Mesorhizobium shangrilense: one gene and its partner. The protein of the gene in region 2 binds, or shares a complex with, the protein of the main gene of each other region. Links are inferred from orthologs where the notes say so. Each region holds a gene or a part of one and is shown on either strand. Other genes may lie near its edges. The genes, in order: PD284_RS11660 and uvrB.

What was found.
Region 1: the proteins of uvrB (region 2) and PD284_RS11660 are in contact, whole or in part, in a crystal structure (PDB 7EGT), measured with the Thermus thermophilus proteins. The link is inferred for Mesorhizobium shangrilense from one-to-one orthologs. Residues at the interface, in WP_096411307.1 of Thermus thermophilus: Glu23, Leu25, Arg26, Asp27, Gly28, Glu29, Arg30, Phe31, Arg55, Glu326, Asp327, Phe328, Glu379, Ser382, Gln383, His398, Gly400, Arg401; in WP_096412145.1 of Thermus thermophilus: His654, Arg656, Phe657, Gln666, Asp668, Glu669, Lys680, Arg681, Leu682, Ser683, Lys685, Tyr686, Ala687.

Annotation. Positions count from the first base shown.
Region 1 is NZ_JAQGPN010000001.1:2,402,218-2,417,617, reverse strand. What follows is about bases 7,186-10,409. They hold PD284_RS11660 (ATP-dependent helicase), read left to right. Parts: upstream 7,186-7,566; coding sequence 7,567-10,209; downstream 10,210-10,409. Other genes in these bases: PD284_RS11655 (CPBP family intramembrane glutamic endopeptidase), read left to right, coding at 10,326-10,409; PD284_RS11665 (glyoxalase superfamily protein), read right to left, coding at 7,186-7,263. Also shown: PD284_RS11705 (hypothetical protein), read left to right, coding at 1-254; PD284_RS11700 (cupin domain-containing protein), read right to left, coding at 270-782; PD284_RS11695 (dienelactone hydrolase family protein), read right to left, coding at 800-1,675; PD284_RS11690 (TMEM43 family protein), read right to left, coding at 1,780-2,958; PD284_RS11685 (DMT family transporter), read right to left, coding at 3,084-4,298; PD284_RS11680 (L,D-transpeptidase), read left to right, coding at 4,381-5,055; PD284_RS11675 (OmpA family protein), read left to right, coding at 5,052-5,591; PD284_RS11670 (acetamidase/formamidase family protein), read left to right, coding at 5,749-6,660; more of PD284_RS11665, read right to left, coding at 6,691-7,185; more of PD284_RS11655, read left to right, coding at 10,410-11,234; PD284_RS11650 (LbetaH domain-containing protein), read right to left, coding at 11,278-11,910; PD284_RS11645 (CreA family protein), read right to left, coding at 11,947-12,438; PD284_RS11640 (hypothetical protein), read left to right, coding at 12,593-12,751; PD284_RS11635 (SCO family protein), read left to right, coding at 12,786-13,364; PD284_RS11630 (50S ribosomal protein L11 methyltransferase), read left to right, coding at 13,408-14,280; PD284_RS11625 (hypothetical protein), read right to left, coding at 14,287-14,466; PD284_RS11620 (aminopeptidase P family protein), read left to right, coding at 14,682-15,400. UniProt on the Escherichia coli protein: A helicase with DNA-dependent ATPase activity. Unwinds DNA duplexes with 3'-5' polarity. Translocates on single-stranded DNA with 3'-5' polarity. Initiates unwinding more efficiently from a nicked substrate than double-stranded DNA.
Region 2 is NZ_JAQGPN010000001.1:2,005,639-2,014,073, reverse strand. What follows is about bases 4,665-8,342. They hold uvrB (excinuclease ABC subunit UvrB), read right to left. Parts: upstream 8,039-8,342; coding sequence 4,865-8,038; downstream 4,665-4,864. Other genes in these bases: PD284_RS09840 (Kazal-type serine protease inhibitor domain-containing protein), read right to left, coding at 8,187-8,342; PD284_RS09850 (DUF922 domain-containing Zn-dependent protease), read right to left, coding at 4,665-4,782. In the rest of the region: PD284_RS09875 (NAD-dependent epimerase/dehydratase family protein), read right to left, coding at 1-1,132; PD284_RS09870 (DUF1344 domain-containing protein), read right to left, coding at 1,266-1,508; PD284_RS09865 (hypothetical protein), read right to left, coding at 1,890-2,867; ATP-dependent Clp protease adapter ClpS, read left to right, coding at 3,009-3,314; PD284_RS09855 (class I SAM-dependent methyltransferase), read right to left, coding at 3,381-4,007; more of PD284_RS09850, read right to left, coding at 4,174-4,664; more of PD284_RS09840, read right to left, coding at 8,343-8,435. UniProt on the Escherichia coli protein: The UvrABC repair system catalyzes the recognition and processing of DNA lesions. A damage recognition complex composed of 2 UvrA and 2 UvrB subunits scans DNA for abnormalities.

The DNA of each region.
Region 1 (15,400 bases), 400 kb from region 2 along the record:
TGCTCTTGTGCCTCTACGGCGCACCGACGTCCACCGTCGCCGGCATCGCCGACATGCGCCGCGCCATCGGTCCCAAAAAATTTCTCGGCGCGGGCTTCAGGCTCTTTCATCCGGAGATGACAGGTCCGGAAGAACTCGCCGAAGTCAGCGAGACCGCGATCGACGCGGGCGCCACCGGCGTCAACTACTACAACTTCGGACTGGTGCCGGCCAAGCGGCTGCAATGGATCAGGCAGGCGACGCTGTCGCTGTAGCAACAGGCGCGCGGCTCAGCCCGCCGCCCGTCGCCAGAACTCGACCACCCCGTCCTCCTTCCCGCTGATCGGGTCGGTCTCCGGCAGGGCCAGCTTGCCGATTGCCGCTGCGATCTCGGCGTCCGACATCTCGCCCGGCCTCACGATGTCGCCCTGCTGCCCTGGCGGATAGCCCCCGGCCATCTGGAATCCGGGCGACGCCGACAGCTTCTTGTGCCCCACGCCGGCCGGCACAATGGCCACGTCGCCGACCGAGACATCGGCGACGATCCCGTCGTCGCCGCCGAACCCGATCCTCGCCGTCCCCGAGACACACGACAGCACTTCGTGTCCCTTGGCGTGGAAATGCCAGAATGGGTAGACGGTGTACACCCACGTGCCTCCCCATCCGTTCATCTGGTAGAGCGCGCACGCGGCTTGGCCGTTGCGCGCCTCGACCGGTAACCCGCCCTTCCACACAATCAGCGGAAGATTGTTGTTGGGCATGCCGTTCGAGGGCCGGAAGTGATGAAGCTGGGGGCTGGACAAGATCGGTCTCGGACCTTCTACCCGAGCTTTTCCTTGAAGAACGCCACGCTGCGCTCCCAGGCGAGGTCGGCTGCCTCCTTGTTGTAGCGCGCTTCGGAGGTGTCATTGTTGAAGGCGTGCTGCGCGCCGTCATAGATGTGGATGGTGAATTCCTTTCCGTCCTCCTCCAGCGCCTTGCGATACGCCTCGATACCGGCGTTGATACGCTCGTCCTGCCCGGCATAGTGCAACAGCAGCGCCGCCTCGATCTTCGGCACATCGTCGGTATTTGCCTGCCGCCCGTAATAGGCGACGCCGGCCGCGAGATCCGGCGACGCGACCGCAAGCGCGTTCACCGTACCGCCGCCCCAGCAGAAACCGACCGCGCCGACCTTGCCGTTGGAGGCGTCGAGCCCCTTCAGGAACGCGATCGTCGCGACGCCGTTCGCCGCCGTCTTGGCGGCATCGAGTTGCTGGAACATCTCGCGCGCCTTCTCCTCGTCGGCAGGGGTGCCGCCCAGCGGCGAGAGAAAGTCCGGAGCGAGCGCGACGAAGCCCTCCAGCGCCATCCGCCGCGCGACATCGCGTATGTGCGCGTTCAGTCCGCGGTTCTCGTGGATGACGATCACAGCGCCGAGCTTGCCCGTCGCGTCGGCGGGCGTGACGAGATACCCCTTCATCTCGCCCTCTCCGCCGGCATAGGTGACGTCTTCCGCCTTCACGCGCGCGTCGTCCTCCGCCACGATCGCGGCCTGGGCGCTGTTGGCCGCAAGCATCGGCGCGATCACCGCGGCGGCCGCGCCCGAGCCGGCCAGTTTGCTCAGCTTCTCCATGAACCCGCGGCGGTCGAGCGTCAGATGGGTGTATTCGTCATAGGCGTCGATCATCGCCTGGGTGATCTGAGGTCGCGTCATGTCACTCCTCCGGTTTGGCCCTCGGGGAGGATAGGGAGCGATGCTGCCCGGTCCAATCACACAAGGGTGAATGCCGCGCCCCCACCGCGACGTGTTTTTCGCGCTCAGGCGGCCGGCGCTGCCGCCGGCGCATTTCCCCGCGCGCGCCGGAGCCGGCCGAGCCCGTAGGCGACGGCCAGCCCGCCAGCCATGATCGCTGCGCCGAGCAGCGGACGATACCAGAACCACGCCATCCCGATGGTGACGGTCCCGACAAGGATCGCGAGGAGCAGCGCCACGAGACCGGCGCCAAAGTCGATCAGTTTCCCGAGCGGCGGAATGACCGCCGCCACCACCCCGAGCGGGCCCATGATCATCGCGAACCCGACCCACAGGAAGATCAGCCCTGCCGTCCGTATCACCCACGTGATCAGGTTGTTTGCGGATTGGGCGTCGGCGAACATCTGCGCGGGCGATGCCGTGCCGGCCTCGACCATCAGCAGTTCGTCGCCGGCCTCCGTCTGGTAGGTGCCGAAGCCGTCGCCCTGTTGCCTGCCGATCAGGCTAGCGGGTCCCGCCGGCACGAGCCGGTACGAGATGCGGTAGTCGCCGACCGCCGGCGAGGCCGGATCACTGCCCAGATATATGCGGTTTTCGAGGACGCTGACGCGCTTGTCCCCGGCGAATGCGGCATCGATCGCGGCCGACCGGTCGGGCGCGATCGCCAGCGGCTTGTCGCCGCCGATCATCGCAATGATGCCCTGATCAAGTTCGAAGGCGCCGAGCCGCGCCGCCGGCACCTGGAAATCCTGGCCGATGATCTCCATCGGCGGGTTCTCGTGGCCAGAGGGCTTCTGGAAATCGGAGGAATCCACCGGCGAATCGTCCCATCCCTTGGAGTAGGAATAGGTCGTCACGGTCTCTTGGCTGCCACCCAGCTTGTCCTCGGTCTTCGACTGGGATTTTTCCTGCCACTGGTACATCTCGACGCGGCGCTCGAGCCTCAGCCCTTCGGCTGCGATGGCGAAGGTGGGATCGGCCGGCGTGTGGTCGGTGGTGACGCTGCCGGACACATGCACCAGCCTGTCGTCGTTCGCAGCGTCCACGCTATCGGCCGTGACCGAAACGACGACGCCGGCTCCCTCGGCCAGCGACCGCGCTGTCTGCACCGCCCTGCCCTCGTTCCAGAACAGCAGGAAGACCATTCCGGCGAGGAGCAGCAGCCCCACCAGAACGCCTATCACCGAATCCTTGAGCCGTGCGAACCACGACGTCCGCGTGGTCACGGTGAATGTGTCGCCCATCTGTTTCCCCAACCAGCCTTCGCCTCGGCGGCCCCCACGCCAATAGACACGAAAGCGTTTTGGGGAAAAGGCGTCAGGCGGGCAATTCCGCGATCGCGCCTGCGCCGTGTGCTTCAACCTGAAAGCTAGGCGGTCTTGCGCCGGTTTTGCTTCAGCAGGATCAGCCCGGCCAGCACGATGGCCGCCGCGCCGATCCAGACGGCGACGCCCGGAACGTCTCCAAACACGAGATAGCCGATGGCGACCGAGCCGATCAGTTCAAGATAGACCAGTGGGGCCAGCGTCGACGCCTCGGCATAGCGGAAGGCCAGGATGCCGAGGATGTGGCAGGCGGCCGAAATGATGCCCAGCGCCAGGAAGAGCCCGAGTTCGTCCAGGCCGGGTGTGGACCACGTCCAAACCGCCTGCGGTGTCAGGATCAGCGTGCCGAGCGCGCATTGGAAGGCCAGCGTCTTCAACGGATCGCTGGCCTGCGACGCAAGCCTCGCTGCGATCATGTAGAGCCCGAAGCAAGCGCCAGAAACCAGAGCGAGCACGAGGCCGAGATCGACCGCACCGCCGCTGGGCCCGACGATGACCAGGGTGCCGAAGACAGCCAGCGCAAGGCTTGCGACCTTCACCAGCGTCAATGGCTCCCGCAGGAACACCACCGCGAGCGCCATGGCCACGATCGGCCCCACGAAAAACGCGGTGATCGCATTTCCCAGGGGAATCAAGGAGATGGCGAGGAAATAGAAGGTCATCGCGGTAATCATCAGCACCGTGCGCAAGACATGCACGCCGAGCTGCTCCCCCGGAAACACCCTCCACCCGAAGCGCGCTGCGACCAGCGGCAGCACGATGGCGCAGGCCACCGAGTAGCGGGCCCAGCTGACGTACAGCGGCGAATGGTCGGCGCTGAGGTGCTTGGCGATGCCGTCGACCGAGGGAACGACCAGCGAAACCACTGCCATCAGGCCAATGCCGAGCCAGGCGGACCTCAATCCATCATGCGCAATATGCAATGTCGAAGCGTGCTCCAAGTACAAGCGCCAGCCGGAGAGTTCCAACCGCGCGCTGCCTTCCAGCATCCGGCGGCCCGGCCCGATAGCGCCAGCGATGGAGTGCGGTCGATCCAGCCGTTCGGCTTCCGCTGGCGGGACGCCCCGGAGCCGCATTTCGCAAGACGGATCATCGACCGGATCACCCTCGACAAGCTGATTCGGGTCGCCCGCCTTGCGTCGCCCAGTATCGATCTGCCGTTTGACTTTGCCACGGATACCCTTTCTCGCCCGCGCTTTTAATGAACAAGAAACGCTTTCGAATGGTGCAGATGTCTGTGCGACCGCGAGCGGCCGCACCTTCCTGTCGAGAGTTTTGTCGCGGCGCTTGATCTCGCAATCGGCTCATTTATGGTCTGCACCAGATTGAGGGGAAAATCCGATGTTGTTGTCGCGCAGGGAAGTCGTGCTTGGCGGGATTGCGGCTGCCGTCTTGCATGCAGGTGAAGCGAGCGCCGCCGCCAAGGACTGGTTTAGCGGTACAGCCGCCGACAACGGCTTCACCTACAGGAAGACCAATTTTTCCAAGGTCAACCCGAAATGGCGCCGGCAGGTGGTCAAGTATTACTCGAGCGAACCGGTCGGAACCGTCGTCGTCGATACCCGCCACCACTTCCTCTACCTGATCATGGAGAACAAGACGGCTATCCGCTACGGCGTCGGCGTCGGCAAGGAAGGCTTCAAGTGGTTCGGCCGCTCCACCGTCGACCGCAAGGCGCTGTGGCCGAAATGGACGCCGCCGCCGGCGATGCGACAGCGCAATCCCGATCTTCCGGAATCGGTCGCGGGCGGGTCGCCCAGCAACCCGCTTGGTCCACGCGCGCTCTATCTGCACCGTGACGGCGCCGACACCGGCTATCGCTTCCACGGCACCATCCAGCCCTGGAGCATCGGCACGGACGCCTCCAGCGGCTGCATCCGCATGTTCAACGAGGACGTGATCGACCTTTACCAGCGTTGCCCCATCGGCACCGCGACCCAGGTGCTCCCGCACATCGCCGACCAGGCCGACCGCTCGCAGGCGCTGGCCGATCTGGATGCGGGAGCCCCGCAATGAGGTTCGCCGCGCTCCGCCTTCTCGCAACCGCCGGGCTGCTCGCCCTTGTCGCTGCCTGTTCGACGACCACCGCCATGAATCCGTCGGCGGAGGAACCGCCACCCCCGGTTTCCACCACACCGAACGAGACCAACCAGCCCGCCCCCGGCTTCGAGAAGATGCAGGCGGGCACCGAGGAAGACTTCATCCTCAATGTCGGCCGCCGCATCTACTTCACCGCGGACTCGGCTGCCCTCGACTCGGTCGCCAAGGCGACGCTCGACAGCCAGGCCGCGTGGCTCAACCAGAACCCGAAATGGCTCATCAAACTGCAGGGTTTCGCTGACGATTCCGGCGGATCGGGCTCTCAGGTCGCGCTGTCCCAGAAGCGCGCAGACGCGGTGATGAGCTATCTCGCCACCGCCGGCGTTGATCCGGCCCGCATGTGGGCGAAGGGCTACGGCAAGGACCGCGAGGTCCGCAACTGCAGCGAACGGTCGTGCAAGGTGCAGAACAGGCGCGTCGTCGCCAACCTGCGCACGGTCCGCGACACCTGAGGGCCTTACGGGCTCGGGCATCACTTTGCCCGGGCCCTGGTGCCGCACCGATCTGGGCGACCGCGTTGGTGAGCCAGTATCTTTTGTCTTGCCTGGACTACCAACGGAGCGCCATGAAGCCTTGTCGGGTCGCAGGTGCTCGGCTACGCCTTGCGCCATGACAACGCACAGCTTCACCGCCACCGCCTGGTCGAATGTACTGGGCACCCTGCCCCCCGCCCTCACCATCGCTTCGGGCGACACCGTCATCACCGAGACAATCGACGCCCACGGCTTCGACAAGGACGGCGTGCAGCGCGCCCCGGAGCCGAACCCGATGAACGGCCCGATCTTCGTGACCGGGGCCGAGCCGGGCGACGCGCTGAAGGTCGAGATCGTCCGAATGACGCCGATCCGGGCTACGGGCTGGACCCGCGCCTCGCTGGCCGCCAACGTCGTCGATCCGGAGTTCGTTCGAGGCCTCCCGCCGCGCGACAAGGTGAATTGGCGGATCGACCGGCAGGCGCTGACGGTGACGCCGGATCCGGCGGTGCCGGGCCTCGAGGAATTCGTGCTGCCGCTCGAGCCGATGATCGGCTGCTTCGGCGTCGCGCCCGCCTATGGGCAGGCGTTCTCCACCGCGACCAGCGCCGAGAACGGCGGCAACATGGACTACCGGGGCTTCTGCCCCGGCGCGACGGTCTGGTTCCCCGTCGCCGTGCCCGGCGCGCTGTTCTTCCTCGGTGACTGCCACGCCACCCAGGGCGACGGCGAGATCGTCGGGACCGGCATCGAGACCTGCTTCGAGGTCGAGGTGCGCCTGACGGTCGAGAAGGGCCGCAATCTCGTGTGGCCGCGCGGCGAAAACGCCACCGACATTTTCTCGATCGGCAATGCGAGGCCGCTCGACCAGGCGCTGCAGCACGCCACGACCGACATGTTCAACTGGTTGACGGGCGACTACGGCCTGAGCCCTGCAGCCGCCAGCCATCTCATGGGACAGGTCGTCCGTTACGACGTCGGCAACGTCTTCGATCCGGCCTACACGATGGCGTGCCGCATCGAGAAGAAATGGCTGCCGAAGCGCTGACGGCCCGGGCCGTCTCGGCGCTTTCCCGCCCTAATCGCCGGTCCTTGCCTCCAGAAACCTGATCCGGTTGCCGAACGGGTCGATCACGGTGCATTCGAGCCCCCAGTCCTGCCGCTCGAGCCCCGGCCGGTTGTATTTGTAGGGCTTGCCGACCAGCTGCTTCTGCCAGGCCTCGACGCCCTCCATGTAGACCAGGCAGGTTGCGCCCGGACTGGCGTCGCCTGAATGCTCGCTGAGGTGCAGCTTCATGCCTCCGAGCGAAACCTGGCAGTAGAGCGGCATCTGGGGAGCAAAGCGGTGCTCCCAGTCGATCTCCATGCCTAGCCAGCCGACGTAGAATTCCCGCGCCTTGTCCTCGTCGAAGATGCGCAGGATCGGCACCGGCTGCGTGAAGGCGATTGCGGGCTCCGCGCCGTGTGCCGCCCTCTCCTGCCCGTCCGCTTCCTCACTCTCGATCTTCGCCGCCAGCACGTTCCAGCTCTCCGTGCCGAACTGCCGCGCCACGACCTCCAGCGCCTCGCTGTGCGAGACGGTCAGTCCCTTGATGCCCAAGGCCTCGCGCATGGCTTTCGCCATCGCCTTCGCGTCCCGAAAAGTCCGCATGTCGTTCCAATCCTTCGCCGCCGATGGACGTGCCGCACAGCGCCCGCATTGCCGTCGCGCCCATCGGTCCGGATGGATCGGGGAAAGACGTGGTCATCTGGATGCGTTCGCCATGCTCTTTGGGAGCGCGGGCTGCCGGCCGCATCCGGCCGTCGCCGGAAAACTCGCACTGCCGCCCGGCCGCGTCAAGGCGCGGACCCGCCCGGCGGTGATCGTGCAACGATCCACAGGCTCGCATTGACTTCGAGAACAAACCATAGACGAAGCTGGCCTTTTGACCTCGAATCACTACATTCGCGAGAGATGTCCGGATTCCCCAACGATATGCCCTTCTTCGACGAGGAGCCCGCGCCCCGCGGCGGCGAGGCTCCGCGCGCGCCCGCGTCCGGCATAGCCGCCCGAGCGCTCGCCGCGCGGCAGGGCCACAACACTCCGCCCGACTACCTGAAGGGCCTCAATCCCGAGCAGCGGCTCGCAGTCGAGACGACGGAAGGCCCGGTGCTCGTGCTCGCCGGAGCCGGCACCGGCAAGACGCGCGTGCTCACCACCCGCATCGCCCACATCCTCGCCACCGGTCGCGCCTATCCGAGCCAGATCCTGGCCGTCACCTTCACCAACAAGGCGGCGCGCGAGATGAAACAGCGCATTGGCCTGCTGGTCGGCGAGCAGGTCGAGGGGATGCCGTGGCTCGGCACCTTCCACTCGATCGGTGTAAAACTCCTGCGCCGCCATGCCGAACTAGCCGGCCTGAAGTCGGGCTTCACCATCCTCGACACCGACGACGTCATTCGCCTGCTGAAGCAGCTCATCCAGGCTGAGGGGCTGGACGACAAGCGCTGGCCGGCCCGCACCTTCGCCAACATGATCGACGGCTGGAAGAACAAGGGCCTGGGGCCCAAGGAGATCCCCGAGGGCGACGCCCGCTCCTTCGCCAACGGCAAGGGCCGCGAACTCTACGCCGCCTACCAGGACCGCCTGCAGACGCTGAACGCCTGCGACTTCGGCGACCTGCTCTGCCACCCGATCCGAATTTTCCGCGCGCAACCGGACGTGCTCGCCGAGTACCACCGCAAGTTCAAGTACATCCTGGTCGACGAGTACCAGGACACCAACACCGCGCAGTACATGTGGCTGCGGCTGCTCGCGCAGCGATCGAAATCGGCGGGCGGCGCCAACTCCCAGGCCGAAGGCCGAGCGCGCGACCGCGCGCCGGGCGATGTTTCGCCCGCCCCCGCGGAGGCCAGCGAGCGAAGCAAGCGCTCGGCCGTGAGCGTAAATATCTGCTGCGTCGGGGACGACGACCAGTCGATCTACGGCTGGCGCGGAGCCGAGGTCGACAACATCCTGCGCTTCGACAAGGATTTTCCGGGCGCCACCGTCGTCCGGCTGGAGCGCAACTATCGCTCGACCGCCCATATCCTGGGCGCGGCCTCGCATCTCATCGCCCACAACGAGGGCCGTCTCGGCAAGACGCTGTTCACCGAGCACCCCTCGCCTGACGACCCGAAAGTCAATGTCCACGCCGCCTGGGATTCGGAGGAGGAGGCGCGCGCGGTCGGCGAGGAGATCGAGGCGCTGCAGCGCAGCGGGCACAATCTGAACGACATGGCGATCCTGGTGCGCGCCTCGTTCCAGATGCGCGAGTTCGAAGACCGCTTCGTCACCATGGGCCTCAACTACCGCGTCATCGGCGGCCCCCGCTTCTATGAGCGGCAGGAGATCCGCGACGCGATGGCCTATTTCCGCGTGGTCGCGCAAGGCGCGGACGACCTCGCCTTCGAGCGCATCGTGAATGTCCCGAAGCGCGGCCTCGGCGAAGCGACCATCCGCCAGATCCACGATACCGCGCGCGCCATGCGCATCCCCATGCTGGCCGCTGCCGCCAACCTCGCCGAGAGCGACGAACTGAAGCCGAAGCCGCGCGCAGCACTGCGCGAGGTCGCGGCCAACTTCGCCCGCTGGCAGGAGATGCTGGACACCAAACCCCACACCGAGCTCGCCGAGATCATCCTGGAGGAGTCCGGCTACACCGACATGTGGAAGAACGACCGCTCGGCCGAGGCGCCGGGCCGGCTCGAAAACCTCAAGGAGCTGATCCGCTCCATGGAGGAATACGAGTCGCTGCGCTCCTTCCTCGAGCACGTCGCGCTGGTCATGGACGCCGAGCAGAACGAGGATATGGACGCCGTGTCCATCATGACGCTGCATTCGGCCAAGGGCCTGGAATTCGAGACGGTCTTCCTGCCCGGCTGGGAGGAAGGCCTGTTTCCCCACCAGCGCGCATTGGACGAAGGCGGCCGTTCGGGTCTGGAGGAGGAACGCCGCCTCGCCTATGTTGGCCTCACCCGGGCCAAGAAGAACCTGCACCTCTGGTTCGTCTCCAATCGCCGCATCCACGGGCTCTGGCAGTCGACCATCCCGTCGCGCTTCCTCGATGAGCTTCCCGAGGCCCATGTCGAAATCAGCGAGGGCGGCTCCTCCTACGGTGGCTACGGCAATTCCTATGGCGGATCTGGCCGCGGCGGCTTCCGCGAACCGGGCCGCCAGAACCCCTACGGGGCCTCGCGCTTCGATTCGGTCGGCGAAAAGTCCTTCTCGAACAGCTATTCGACGCCCGGCTGGGCTCGCGCCCAGGCGAACCGCACGGAGGCGACCGACCGCAACTGGGGCTCGCGCTCCGGCCACCAAGTCGAGCGCATCGGCTATGGCGAAACCGATTCCGGCTACGGCGCCGGCCGCGGCTCGGTGAAGGGCCGCACCATCGATGGCGAGCTGGTCGCGAAATCCGTCTCCGACACTCCGTCCGCCTTCCATGTCGGCGACCGCGTGTTCCACCAGAAGTTCGGAAACGGCAACATATCGGCCATCGAAGGCAACAAGCTCACCATCGACTTCGACAAGGCCGGCCAGAAGAAGGTGCTCGACGGGTTCGTCACCGCCGTGTGAACTTTCTCCCCGTCGTCACGTCGCTCCGCACACATCCGCGTGAGTGGACTTTGGGGACGCCATCGGTTAGCCAACCCCGGCAAACATCCATCTGGACATTTCCCCCGGACCCTCCTTTGTCGCGCTATCGCAGTATTTTCGGCCTTCTCGCCCTCATCTTCGTCGTCTGCGCCGCAGTCGAACTCGTGCTGCGCTGGTCCGGCGCCGGCGTGTCACTGACGGACACGAGGGGCGTCGGACAGGTCGGGCTGTTCGTCATCATCATCCCGTTCCTGATCGGTTTCGCGGCTAGGCGCGGCGGCGGGCCACTCGTCTTCATGAAGCCCTACAACGCCAATTTCGGCCGCGCCCTGGCCGGTTTCGCGGCGATGTGGGTCCAGGCCGTCCTGCTGATGATCATTGCCTATGCCCTTCTCAGCTGGATGGGCTATGTCTCGTGGTCGCAGGAAGCCTGGGCGAATTTCTCGCTCACTCTGCTCCGCAAGACGATCACCGCGCTGCTGGTGGTCGTGGTCCTCGCCTATACCGAGGAGATGATCTTCCGCGCCTTCGTCATGCGCCACCTGAGATACAACGGCACGTTCTGGGTCGGCTTCTGGGCGGTGGTCATCGGGTCGGCGATCTTCTCCGTGACCCATCTGATCTCCTACAAGGACGCGTGGACGCTCTGGGATGTCGGCGGGCTGCTGTTCGGGCTATGGCTGCTGGGCTCACTGTTTGCGATCACCTACATCGCGACCGGCTCCATCGCCTGCTCCATGGGCGTTCATGCAGGCCTGCTCGGGTTCAAGGTTTTCCTGCGCCGCACCGACCTGCTCGTCTACCAGCCCGACGTCTGGTGGCTCGGCGGCACCGAGGACATCCGCATGGCGCCGATCAGCTGGCTGCTGATGATCCTCATCGCGGCGATCACCTGGGCCACGCGCCACCAGTTGCGGAAGCATTTTTATATCGAGCCCGCCATCGCCGATTGGGACAAGCCCGGCAGGGCGACAACCGACCGGACCTCGACTACCCGGAACTGACGGTCGTTCGCAGCCGGCAGACCTCCAAGGTTCCCCGCGGCGGTTATTCGCCCCAGCGGTCCAGAAAAGCCTCGATCGGCAAGGCCTGCATGTCTGGGATGGCGTCCGCCAGTCTGTCCAGCGGCCAGTCCCACCAGGCCAGCGCCTCAATCCTGGCGCTGATTTCCTCCGAAAACCGTCTTCGCACCGCGCGCGCAGGCACACCCGCGACAATCGTATACGCCGGCACATCGCGCCGGACGACGGCATTGGCACCAACGATCGCACCGTTGCCGATGGTGACGCCGGGCAGGATGACGGCGCCATGCCCGATCCACACGTCGTGACCGATGACAACCGCCTTCGCCTGCCGCCGCTGCCTGAAGCCCTGGTCGACGCCGAGATAGCGAAAATATTCGTTCGGCCGATAGCTCACCTTGTGTGTGGTCAGCCGTTCCACCGGGTGTTCGAGCGCGTTGATGCGCGTGTCTGCGGCAATCGAGCAGAATTTTCCGATGGTCGTGTAGATGGCTTCGGCGTGGCGCTCGAAATAGGTAAAATCGCCGACCGTCACCTCGCGCAGGATGACGCGCTCGCCGATCGCGGCAAATCTTCCCAGCCGGCAGGACTTCAGCTCCGCCGTGGGATGCGCGCGCGGCTCGGGGTCCTTGAACCTCAGATCGGCGGGATCGTCCATGCGCCGGCTTTACGCCGCCGGCATCGACGCGGCAAGTCAGCCCGGCTTGCCGTTCTTCCAGTTCACCTGCTGCCCATAGAGCGGCACGGTGGTGATCGACATTTTCGCCGAGCCGTCCTGCACCTGCCGCGAATGCGAGAGGTAGATGAGCGTTTCGTTGGCCTTGTCGTAGATGCGGTTCACGACCTGCTTCTTCCAGATCAGGCTGATCCCCTGCTTGAAGACCTCTTCGCCTTCTTCGCTGAGGTCGATGTCGCCGATCGAGATCGGCCCAGTCTGCCGGCAGGAAATGGAGGAATCGGAGGGGTCCTCGAACCAGTTCCCCTTCTGCAGCCGGTCGATCACTCCGCGATCGAAATAGGAAACGTGGCAGGTGACGCCCTCCACTTCCGGATCCTTGACCGCCTCGATGATGATGTCGTTGCCGAGCCAGTCGACGCCGACCTTGCCGACCTCCTGGGCCGCGGCCGGCATGATCGCGGCGGCGAAAAGGCCCGCGAAGGCGAAGGATGAAGCGATTCGGCGCATCTGCGTCTCCAGAATTTGCATGCATCTCACTTGGTGATTGGGAACAACGGCCGCAATGCGATACCGATCCGCCGCCCCGCGCCCACGACAATGTGCAGTCCTCGCGACAGAGTGGCTACTTTTGCAAAGAACCCAGACGGGCTAGATAGAAGGCATGTTGGGCACCAGCACACCGGCACAGACTGTCTCCCGGATCATCCTTGCCGTTGTCGTCCTTGCGGCCGCCACGGGTGCGACCTTTGCCGCCTGGATCGACAACGACGCCGGCATCTTCCGCGCCTTGATCGAATCCGGCCTGTCCTGGTGCTTCTAGAACCCCGCCGAAGCGCAAGTCGGAACCTATTTTCATGATGCGATCGATCCTCATCGGCATTCTCGTCCTTATGGCGGTAGGCGTCGGCTTCCTGACTTTCGACTGGTATCGCCGGCAGAACAGCGGCGAGCCCTATGGCGCAGCCTTCACGCTGACCGACCATACCAATGCGCCGATCACGGAAGCGGCCTTTCGCGGCAAGCCGAGCGCGATCTTCTTCGGCTTCACCCATTGCCCGGAAGTCTGCCCGACGACGCTCGTCGAGATGGATGGCTGGCTGAAGCAGCTCGGCGACGAGGGCAAGGACATCCGCGCCTATTTCGTGACCATCGACCCCGAGCGCGACACGCCGGAGGTGATGAAGAACTACGTCACCAACGTCTCCGACCGCATCACCGGCATCACCGGCGAACCGGACAAGGTCTTCGCCATGGCGAAATCCTTCGGCATATTCTGGCGCAAGGTCGATCTCGGCGGCGGCGAATACAACATGGACCACACTGCGTCCGTCGTGCTCCTCAATGGCGCAGGCGACTTCGCCGGCACCATCGCCTATGAGGAAAACCGCGACACGGCCGTTGCAAAGTTGAAGCGCCTCGCGGCAAAAGGCTGAAGGCCGCAAAACGCCGCCGGCCGTTCCGCCTGGATTTCATATGATGCCGCAGACGCGATTGTTCCTCGCCCTGAAGGGCGCCGATGCCCGGCGCGCCTTTGACGCACTTGAGCAGGTCTTCGAAGAGGACGGGCTGCCGCTGCTCATCCACGAGATCGATGAGGCAGGCGATCTGCACGAGGTCTCGATCTACGATCCTGGCGGGACTCACGACATCGAAGAGCGGATGCAGCGGACGCTGCGCGAGATAGGTCTGCCGCAGGACATCGACCGCGAAATCCTGGAAGACATCGACTGGGTGACGAAATCACTCGAAGGGCTGAAGCCTGTCCGTGCGGGTCGTTTCCTCGTTCACGGCGCGCATGACCGCGACAAGCGCCGCATCGGCGACATCGGGATCGAGATCGAGGCCGGCCTGGCCTTCGGAACCGGGCATCACGGCACCACCGCCGGTTGCCTCGACATGCTCTCAAGGGTGATGAAGCGCGAAAATCCGCGCAACGCCCTCGACCTCGGCACCGGCAGCGCGGTCCTGGCGATCGCCGTCGCCAAGCTGGCCCGCATTCCGGTGCTCGCCACCGACATCGATCCGGTTGCCACCCGGGTCGCGGCCGAGAACGTGGCGCTGAACGGCGTGACGGATCTGGTGCGCGCCGTCACGGCGCCCGGCTTCCATCATCCAGCCTTCGCCGCCAGCGCGCCCTTCGACCTCATCGTCGCCAACATCCTGGCGCGCCCCTTGATGGGGCTGGCGCCGGACATGTCGCGCCACCTGTCCGGCGGCGGATCGCTGATCCTGTCAGGCATCCTCGATCGGCAGCGCGATGCGGTGGTATCGGCCTATGTCGGCCAGCGTTTCCGCCACGTCAGGACCGATCACCGCGAAGGCTGGGTGACGATCCACCTGAAACGGTGACGGGTCTCAGTACATCGAATAGCGCGTCGGACGGCGCGCAAGCTCGGAGCGCACATAGCCATGCTGGGCAAGCGTCTCGTCGTCGAGCGACAGCAGCACGCCGTTGACATAGGCTGCCGCCTGACGCTCACGGACGGCTATGAAGGCATTGAGGGCGTTACGGAAGAAGCGGTTCTTGGTGGACATTTCGATCTCGTTGTCAGGATCAAAGATGATCTCCTCCACAACCATAGAGTAAGCATTCGCACCCTGATTTGAAGTCAGGGTTGTGCATGCCCGCTCCTGCGATTTTGCATGGCCCTCCGGGGCGCGTAGCAAGCCGTCCACAGGCGGTGCGAACCGATTGCATCCGTGCACCCGCAACGCTACCGTCCCGCGCACAATTTCACGAGGCTCTACCCATGTTCCAGACATTCGATTCCGAGGGCGATCCGTCGGTCGGCGCACCCCGCGTTGCGGCCTTGCGCGACTGGATGGTGGCCAATGGCCTCGACGCGTTCGTTGTGCCGCGGTCGGACGAGCATCAGGGAGAATATGTGGCGGCGCGCTCGGAGCGGCTGAAATGGCTGACGGGCTTTTCGGGCTCCGCTGGCGTCGCCATCGTGCTCGCCGGCCGCGCGGTCATCTTCGTCGACGGGCGCTACCAACTGCAGGTCCGCCAGCAGGTGGATATGAACGTGTTCACGGTCGCCAGCCTGATCGACACGCCACCCGCCGCCTGGATCCAGGAAAACCTCGGCAAGGGCCTTCGCATCGGCTTCGATCCGTGGCTGCTCACCATCGGCGACGTGAAAGCGCTGGCCGCTTCCGCCGAGAAGATCGGCTCGACTCTCGTTCCCGTGCCGAGCAACCCGATCGATCAGCTGTGGCAGGATCAGCCGTCGCCGCCGCTCGGGCGCGTCGAGATCCACCCGGCCAAGTTTGCCGGGGAACTGGCGAAGCAGAAGTTGCAGCGACTGGCTCAGGCCGTCGCAAAGGATGGCGCCACGCACGTCGTGCTCACCGATCCGTCGTCGATCGCCTGGGCCTTCAACATCCGTGGATCGGACGTACCACACACGCCGCTTGCGCTCGGTTTCGCGATACTTGCGGCCGACGGCAAGCACCTGCTCTTCATGGA
Region 2 (8,435 bases):
GGCTGCGGTCGACGCGGTAGGCGAACTTCTTGGCGACGTCGACCACCTCGGAAAGCAGACCCTCCTCCAGCGTGATCGGATTGAGGCCGAGCTCTATGAACTGGTCGTTGCGGACCACGAGATCGTTCTCGGCCGCCTCCTTGCGCGGGTTGGGCAGGTAGGCCACCTGGCTGCCGGTGAGGCGCGCCACCAGCTCGGCGAGATCGCGGACGCGATGCGTCTCCGTCATCTGGTTGAAGATTTTTACGCGAGAGCCGCGTTTGGGAGGAGTCTGCAAGGCCAGCTCGATGCAGCGCACGGAATCCTCGATGTGGATGAAGGCGCGCGTCTGGCCGCCGGTGCCGTGCACCGTCAGCGGATAGCCGATCGCGGCCTGGATGAGGAAGCGGTTGAGCACGGTGCCATAGTCGCCGTCATAGTCGAAGCGGTTGACCAGCTGCGGATGCCTGCGCGTCTGCTCGGTGTGCGTGCCCCAGACGATGCCCTGGTGCAGGTCGGTGATACGCAGGCCGTCGTTCTTGGCGTAGAACTGGAACAGCAGCTGATCCAGGCATTTCGTCATATGGTAGATCGAACCGGGGTTGGACGGATAGAGGATCTCCTGCCTCGCCGTTTCGCCCTCCATCGTGTCGATGCCGACCTCGAGATACCCCTCCGGGATGGCGGCGCCCACCGTCGAGTAGCCGTAGACGCCCATCGTGCCGAGATGGATGAGATGCGAGTCGAGGCCCAGTTCCACCAGCGCGTTGAGCAGATTGTGGGTGGCGTTGACGTTGTTGTTGACCGTGTAGTTCTTGTGGCGGTCGCTCTTCATCGAATACGGCGCGGCGCGCTGCTCGGCGAAATGGACGATCGCCTCGGGGCGGTACTCGGCCAGCCACTGCTTCAGCACCTCGTAGTCGCGGGCGATGTCGATGAGGTGGAAATGGATGCGCCGGCCGGTCTCCTGGTACCAGATGCGCGTCCGCTCCTGGATCGAGTCCATCGGGGTGAGCGACTGGACGCCCAGCTCGGTGTCGATCCAGCGCCGCGACAGGTTGTCGAGGATGTGAACCTCATGGCCCTTGTCGGACAGGTTGAGGCAGGTCGGCCAGCCAATGAAGCCGTCGCCACCAAGCACAGCAATCTTCATCGAATCGTCCCCTCTCCGGTCGGTCCTTACCCGGCATAATGAGCAATTGTGACAGGAGTTGCATGCGCTGTCGCGCAATGCCCGACGAAAAGGGCCGGCGCGACGGCCGGCCCTTCGCACCTGCAAGCTGCGTTTAGGAGGCGGTTTCGACCGCGGTGACGTTGCCGGTGCTGTCGTCCACCGTCACCTTGATCTTGGAGCCTGCGGCCAAGCCGTCGACGGCTGTGCCTTCAGGCGCCACGAAGCTCTTGCCGTCTTCGAGGGTAATCGTCCGGGTCGCCGGATCCACCGACTGGACCACGCCTTCGACGGTTCCGGCATAGGCGGCTCCGATCAGGGCGAGCGTGGCGGCGGTCGTGGCTAGAAACTTCTTCATGAAGAGTACTCCTCGTTTCTTTAAGCTTGTCCGTCCGGGCGCCTCGTTGCGGGGGAGTTGCGGAAGTGCCCGGCGAACGACCCGGAGATAGGCCACGAAAGAGGGGGCCTTCAAATCACGAAGGATGAAATTGATAAATGATTTCATAGGCTTATTTTCGTCACATTCGGACGGTCCGGGCTGTTTCGGCTGATTTGCAGCCGTCGAAGCATCGGCGCGAAGCCGGCTTGAAAGCCCGTCCCTTCCTGCCTCTGCGGGGAATGTGGCGCGCTGGGTCGCGAGCCCCACGCTCGCCTTGTTTCGAGAAGAACTCGATCACGAAGTGCAACAGAAAATGTTGCAGGCGTGAGGTTCCGCGCCGCCCGGGGCAACCGAGAGGGGTCAGGATCGCTCCGGGCGTGCATCGGCATCGCCGATCCGGCGCACCAGCGCACCGGTCGCCAGCAGCGAGGCAAGATCGGCGATCATCGGCACGACATGCGACTTGTAGTCGAGCGGCAGCGAGACATCCGGAAGTTCGAAGAAGTTCTTGGACTGGGGCAAGAGCAGGAACGCGTCGCGATCCTTGAGCGCGATGCGCGCAGGCTCCTCCGGCCAGGCTTCGCCGAGCCATTGCAGCGCCTGCGCCATCCGCCCGGTCACCAGCGGCAGCGCCGCGGTGGGATTGTCCGTCCTGAAATCATAGGCCGAGTCGAGCACGTCCACGCCGCTCCGGATTTCCTGGAGGTCGTTCCCGAATATGCCGTGGAAGAAGGAACTCACCCGGTTCGCCTTGCGCGTCGCGACGAGAACGCCCGGAAACGCGCGCTCGGTTTCGAGCGCCACCACCACGCCGCGGAAGACCGTTGACGGCGCCTTGACCGAGCGCTGCGAGAACACGGCCTCGTAGATCTCGAAGCCGAAGCCCTGCCAGGCGCCGGATATCTCATCGTCATAGGTGATGCGGTCGAAGTCGCCGATCGTGTCCTTCGGCAGGCGAGCCGCCGATGCCGGCGTCGCGCCCTTCTGATACTTCAGATCGTCGACGAAGCTGAAGATGGTGGGCAGCAGTCTTGCACGGAAGGAGGTCTGCAGCCGGCGAACGGGGCTCGTTGCCGACCTGTAGGCGACGAACAGGGCCACAAGCCCGCCGACATAGAGAAAGACGTGCAGCGCCGAGACCCACTGCTCGTTGGGGTCCGCGAAGCTGTTCAGGGCGAGCGCCAGAATGACAACGATGACGATGATGGAAATCAGGTAGGCCGGCACGCGTATCGCAGCGTTGCGCCGCGTCGTCTGGCGCTCGGCTTCATAGGCTTCGATATCGGCGCGGATGCGGGCCAGCACGGTTTCGTTCGGCATGAAATCCTGCGTATCCATGCTTGCCTCCTCGGCGCGGTCAGCAAAGGAATATCGCGACTTTCGGGCGGCGTCACCTCGGTCGGCGCGACCACTGCCGGGCGACAATGGACCAATACGGCGTTCCGTGCGACGATGCCGTCCTCATCGGAGTGACGTCTGATGGCCGGCATCGAGCTCAGACCCCAGACCCGGGCAAAGCCGAAGACCCAGCGGCCGAAGCTGCACAAGGTGATCCTCGTCAACGACGATTTTACGCCGCGCGAGTTCGTCGTCCGCGTGCTCAAGGCGGAATTCCGTTTGAGCGAGGACCAGGCCTATCGGGTCATGATCACCGCGCACCGTCGCGGCGTCTGCGTCGTCGCCGTCTTCACCAGGGACGTCGCGGAGACCAAAGCGACCCGTGCCACCGACGCCGGCAAGGCAGCCGGCTATCCGCTGCTGTTCACGACCGAACCGGAAGAGTGAGTGACGGGCTCGCGACGTGAATTCATCGTACCGGCGGCGCGATGAAAGCTCAGCCCAAGGGCCGGTTCAGCTGCGGACGAAACGGCTGGACTGGAAGGATTGGGTGGAGCCCCACGGCGTTTCATGAACGTGGCGGCGGGCTTCGACCAGGCGGAAGCCCGGACCGAGCGCCTCCGCGAGTCCTTCCGGATCGTAGCGGGCGACCGGCAGTCCGCTGCACTTTTCGGGACCGTCGAGCGCAAAGGTCGCGATGATCGCGTGGCCCCCGGGCGACAGAGCCGCTTCGAGGGTCTTCACATAGCGGCAGCGGTCGTCGGCGTCGGTAAGGAAATGGAAGGCTGCCCGGTCGTGCCAGACCTCGTACTGCATCGGAGGAGTCCAGGAGGTCACGTCGGCAGCGATCCATGTCACCCGGTCCGCCCGTCCGCCGAGACGCGAGCGCGCCTGGGCGAGCGCCTTGGGAGACAGGTCCAGCACCGTCAGGTCCGTGAAGCCGTGGTCGAGGAGACAATCCACCAGCCGCGACGCACCGCCACCAATGTCGACGATGCGCCCATCAGGCCGTGCGCCAGTCGCGGCGATGAGTTCGAGCGAAAGTTCGGGAACCTCCTCGAACCAGCTGACCTCGGCCTCGTCCTTGCGGGCATAGACGTCGTCCCAATGGGGCCGGCCGCCAGCATCCGGGGTATTCATGAAATCGCCTAAACTTGATTGGGGCAGTATGTGTGCGACACCGCCCAGCGAGCGCAACGCTACCACCCTCTACGATTGTCTGCGAGATTTTTGGCGACATTGCTGAGGCGGGTCTAACACACGTTTTCGTGCTCCGCCCCTGCCTGCGGCGCATTGCGGATGCGGCTCAATCGCCGTTGATGAGCCCCAGGATCAGCCGGTGCACGTTGCCGCCGTCGCTCATCTCGACGCGGTCGAACTCGGCGCTGCGGCGGCGTTGCTCCAGGGACGCCTCGGACAGCGGCTGCTGGAGCTGCTGGCGGATCTTCTGGCACTTCGGATCGTTCGGCACCGTCACGCCGACCGTCGTCGCCAGGATCCGGTCGACCATTTCCTTCATATGGTCGCCATGCACCTTCTCGTGCCGCTGCAGGCCGTCGATGAAGGTTGCCCACCTCTCGCGCGTCCCGGCGGGCAGCTTGGCCGAGGGCTTTGGCAGCGTGTAGGTGATCGTCATCCACGGCTTTGCCGAGACGAGCCGGCAACTGCCGTCGGCCTGCGGGACATATTTGCGCGACCATTTCAGATCGAAGGTGGTGTGCGCGATCGTCCGGCCACCCGACTTGCCGACGGTCGGCCCGCGCTCGCCGATCGAGGCATAGAGCTCTTGGCCCGTCGCACCCGCGATGGAGTAGGTCTTGACGACCTCGGTTGCCTGCCACTCGGCGGCAGCGGCCGGGGAAGACAGGCACCCAAGCGCGATACTCAGGAGCCCGAGCCGTTGACGATTCCTCACGCCTGTCCTCGAATTGCGGATGGTCCGGTTCGAGCACTAGCGAATGCCGGACAGCGGAGCAACCCGACGTTGCCTGCAACGGTCAATGTCCCGGGCGTCCGGTCTTCCCCTTGGTGCGCCCCTTGCGTTTCTGGTCAGCCGGATCCTCGTACGATCCAATGCCGATCTGCGCGCGCTTGATGGGCTTGACGCCTTCGACCGGCTGCTCGGTGCGCCGTACCGTCATCTCGTCCAGCGAGTTCTTGCGGAACAGGGTTTTGTCCGATGAACCCGTCATGCCGTAGTCGGCGCCATGCGCCTCCTTGGCCGACTGCTTCTTGAAGAGGGAGCGCGAGACGGCGCCGGCCGGCGCCACAGCGTCGGTGCCCGGTCCCATGTCGTCCAGGGACGGTTTCTCGAAGAGCGATTTGCCGCCGCGACCCGCAGGCGCAGCGTAGTCGCCGGCGCGGCCCATCTCGTCCAGTTCCGGCTTTCGGAACATGTTCGGCCGGGCCACCTTGGCTGCCTCTTCGGCCGTCCGCGCCTCGTCCATCTTGCGGAAGCGCTCTTGCTCCTCGGCCGTGCGATGCTTCGCGACGCCCTTGTTGTGCTTGCCCTTTTCGCGACCGCTGGCCGGGCTCTGCCCCTCCACCTCCCGCGCCATCGGATCGTCGGAGATGGCGAGTTCCATCTCGCGCAGGCGCTTGATCTCGTCGCGCAACCGCGCCGCCTTCTCGAAGTCGAGGTCGGCGGCGGCATCGCGCATCTGCTTCGTGAGGGCCTCGAGGTGGGCTTTCAGATTGTTGCCCATCATCGCGCCCTGATCCTCGGCGAAGCCGGTGATGTCGGCGCGCACGTGGTCCTTCTCGTAGACCGAGTCCAGGATGTCGGCGATGCGGCTCTTCACGCTTTCCGGCGTGATGCCATGGGCGGCGTTGTATTCGAGTTGCTTCTCACGGCGGCGGTTGGTCTCCGCCATCGCCCGCTCCATCGAGCCGGTGATGTTGTCGGCGTAGAGCACCACCTTGCCGTCGACGTTTCGCGCCGCGCGGCCGATGGTCTGGATGAGCGAAGTCTCGGAGCGCAAAAAACCTTCCTTGTCGGCGTCGAGGATGGCGACGAAGCCGCACTCCGGAATGTCGAGACCCTCGCGCAGGAGGTTGATGCCGACCAGCACGTCGAACGCGCCGAGTCGCAGATCGCGAAGAATCTCGATGCGCTCCAGCGTGTCGATGTCGGAGTGCATGTAGCGCACGCGTACGCCCCGCTCGTGCAGGTACTCGGTCAGGTCCTCGGCCATCCGCTTGGTCAGCACCGTGACGAGCGTGCGATAGCCTTTGCGCGTCGTCTCGTTGATCTCGCCGACCACGTCGTCGACCTGGGTCTTGGCCGGCCGCACCTCGACGGGGGGATCGATCAGCCCGGTCGGGCGGATGACCTGCTCGGCGAACACGCCCCCGGACTGCTCCATCTCCCAGGCGCCCGGCGTCGCCGACACCGCAACAGACAGCGGCCGCATGGCGTCCCACTCCTCGAAGCGCAGCGGCCGGTTGTCCATGCAGGACGGCAGCCGGAACCCATACTCGGCCAGCGTCGCCTTGCGCCTGAAGTCGCCCCGGTACATGCCGCCGATCTGCGGAATGGTGACGTGGCTTTCATCGACGAAGACTAGCGCGTTGTCGGGAATGTACTCGAACAGGGTCGGCGGCGGGTCGCCCGGCTGACGCCCGGTCAGGTAGCGCGAATAGTTCTCGATGCCGGCGCAGGAGCCGGTCGCCTCGAGCATCTCGATGTCGAAACGGGTGCGCTGCTCAAGCCGCTGGGCCTCCAGCAGCCGGCCGGCCTTCTCCAGTTCCGCGAGGCGGCCCTTGAGCTCTTCCTTGATCGACTTGACGGCCTGCGTCAGTGTCGGGCGCGGCGTGACATAGTGCGAGTTCGCGTAGATCTTGACGCTCTTCAGCTCGCCGGTCTTGCTCCCGGTCAGCGGGTCGAACTCGGTGATCGCCTCGATCTCGTCGCCGAACAGCGTGATGCGCCAGGCGCGGTCCTCCAGGTGGGCCGGGAAGATCTCAATGGTGTCGCCGCGCACGCGGAACGAGCCGCGCACGAAGTTCGCGTCCTGGCGCTTGTACTGCTGGGCGACGAGGTCGGCGAGCAGCTGGCGCTGGTCCAGCCGGTCGCCGATCTGCATCTGGAACGTCATCGCCGTATAGGTCTCGACCGACCCGATACCGTAGATGCAGGAGACGGAGGCGACGATGATGACGTCGTCGCGTTCGAGCAGCGAGCGCGTCGCCGAGTGGCGCATCCGGTCGATCTGCTCGTTGATCGACGATTCCTTTTCGATGAAGGTGTCGGTGCGCGGGACGTACGCCTCGGGCTGATAATAGTCGTAGTAGCTGACGAAGTACTCGACCGCGTTGTCCGGGAAGAAGTTCTTGAACTCCCCGTAGAGCTGGGCGGCCAGCGTCTTGTTCGGCGCCAGGATCAACGCCGGACGCTGCGTCTGCTCGATCACCTTGGCCATGGTGAAGGTCTTGCCGGAGCCGGTGACGCCGAGCAGGACCTGCGTGCGGTCGGCATTGTTGACGCCTTCCACGAGGTCCTTGATCGCCGTCGGCTGGTCGCCCGCCGGCTCGAATTCGGACACCATCTGGATGGCGATGCCGCCTTCCGACTTCTCCGGGCGCTCCGGACGGTGCGGCGTCCACAGCTTGCCGTTCTTGTGCAGCGGATTGCCGGATTCGATCAGGGCCGACAGCGCCGCAACGGTCGCCGTCACGCCGGAATTGGTCAGCGTCTCGGCGTCTTCCAGGTCGATGTCGAGGCCGGCGACCGGATTGAGGCCGGCCGCCGCGCGTTCGCGCGCCGTCGCTGCGCCGCCCATCGAGGTGCCGCGAGCGGTCTTGGTCGGGGCGGATGAGCGCTCGGGGATGCGCTTCGAAGACTTGGATGGGGTCCCCGCGGCCGCGCGCTTCTTGCCGTTATCTTCTGAGGTTACCCCCTCTGTCGCCTTCGGCGACACCTCCCCCTCGAGGGGGGAGATTGCCTGGCGCCCTTCCCGCTCCGCCTCGCGCGAAATCTGCTCGGCCCAGTCGGAGATCGAGCCGGTCAGCGGCGTACCGGAGAGTTCGGCCTGCGGCGCTTCGCCGAGGCCGGGCCGATGCAGCGGCTCGGACGCATCGAGGTAATCCGTCACAGGACTGCCGCGGCTGCGCCGCGGGCGTTCGTCGCGCGTCGTCTTCGACGGCGCAGGTTTCTTGTCGGAGTCGGCCATGGGCCGAATATGGTCACAGCCGACGCGAATGGAAAGGGCGGGGCGCGCGATCGGCGGCGCACGCGCGGCGGCTCCTGACAACAGGCTGGCAGGAGCAGCGTTGTGCAGAGCCGCCCCGCCGCCTCGGTCGCCGGTCCGAGCCCAACCGTCAGCAGGGTCCGTCGCGGAGGATCCTGAAGCCGGCCACATCCGCCTCGCAGGAGTTCGGGAACGTTCTTATCTGGCCGCCGCGGCGCGCGCAGACCGGCGCATACTCGCGGGTGCAGAAGCGATCGCGATCGCCACCGCGCCGGCACTCGCCGTCGCTGACGATGCGGTAGCCGGCCTGCTCGGCTAGGCAGGAATTGCCGAACGTCTGGCGATTGCCGCGACGTTCCGCGCAGACCGGATCGTATTG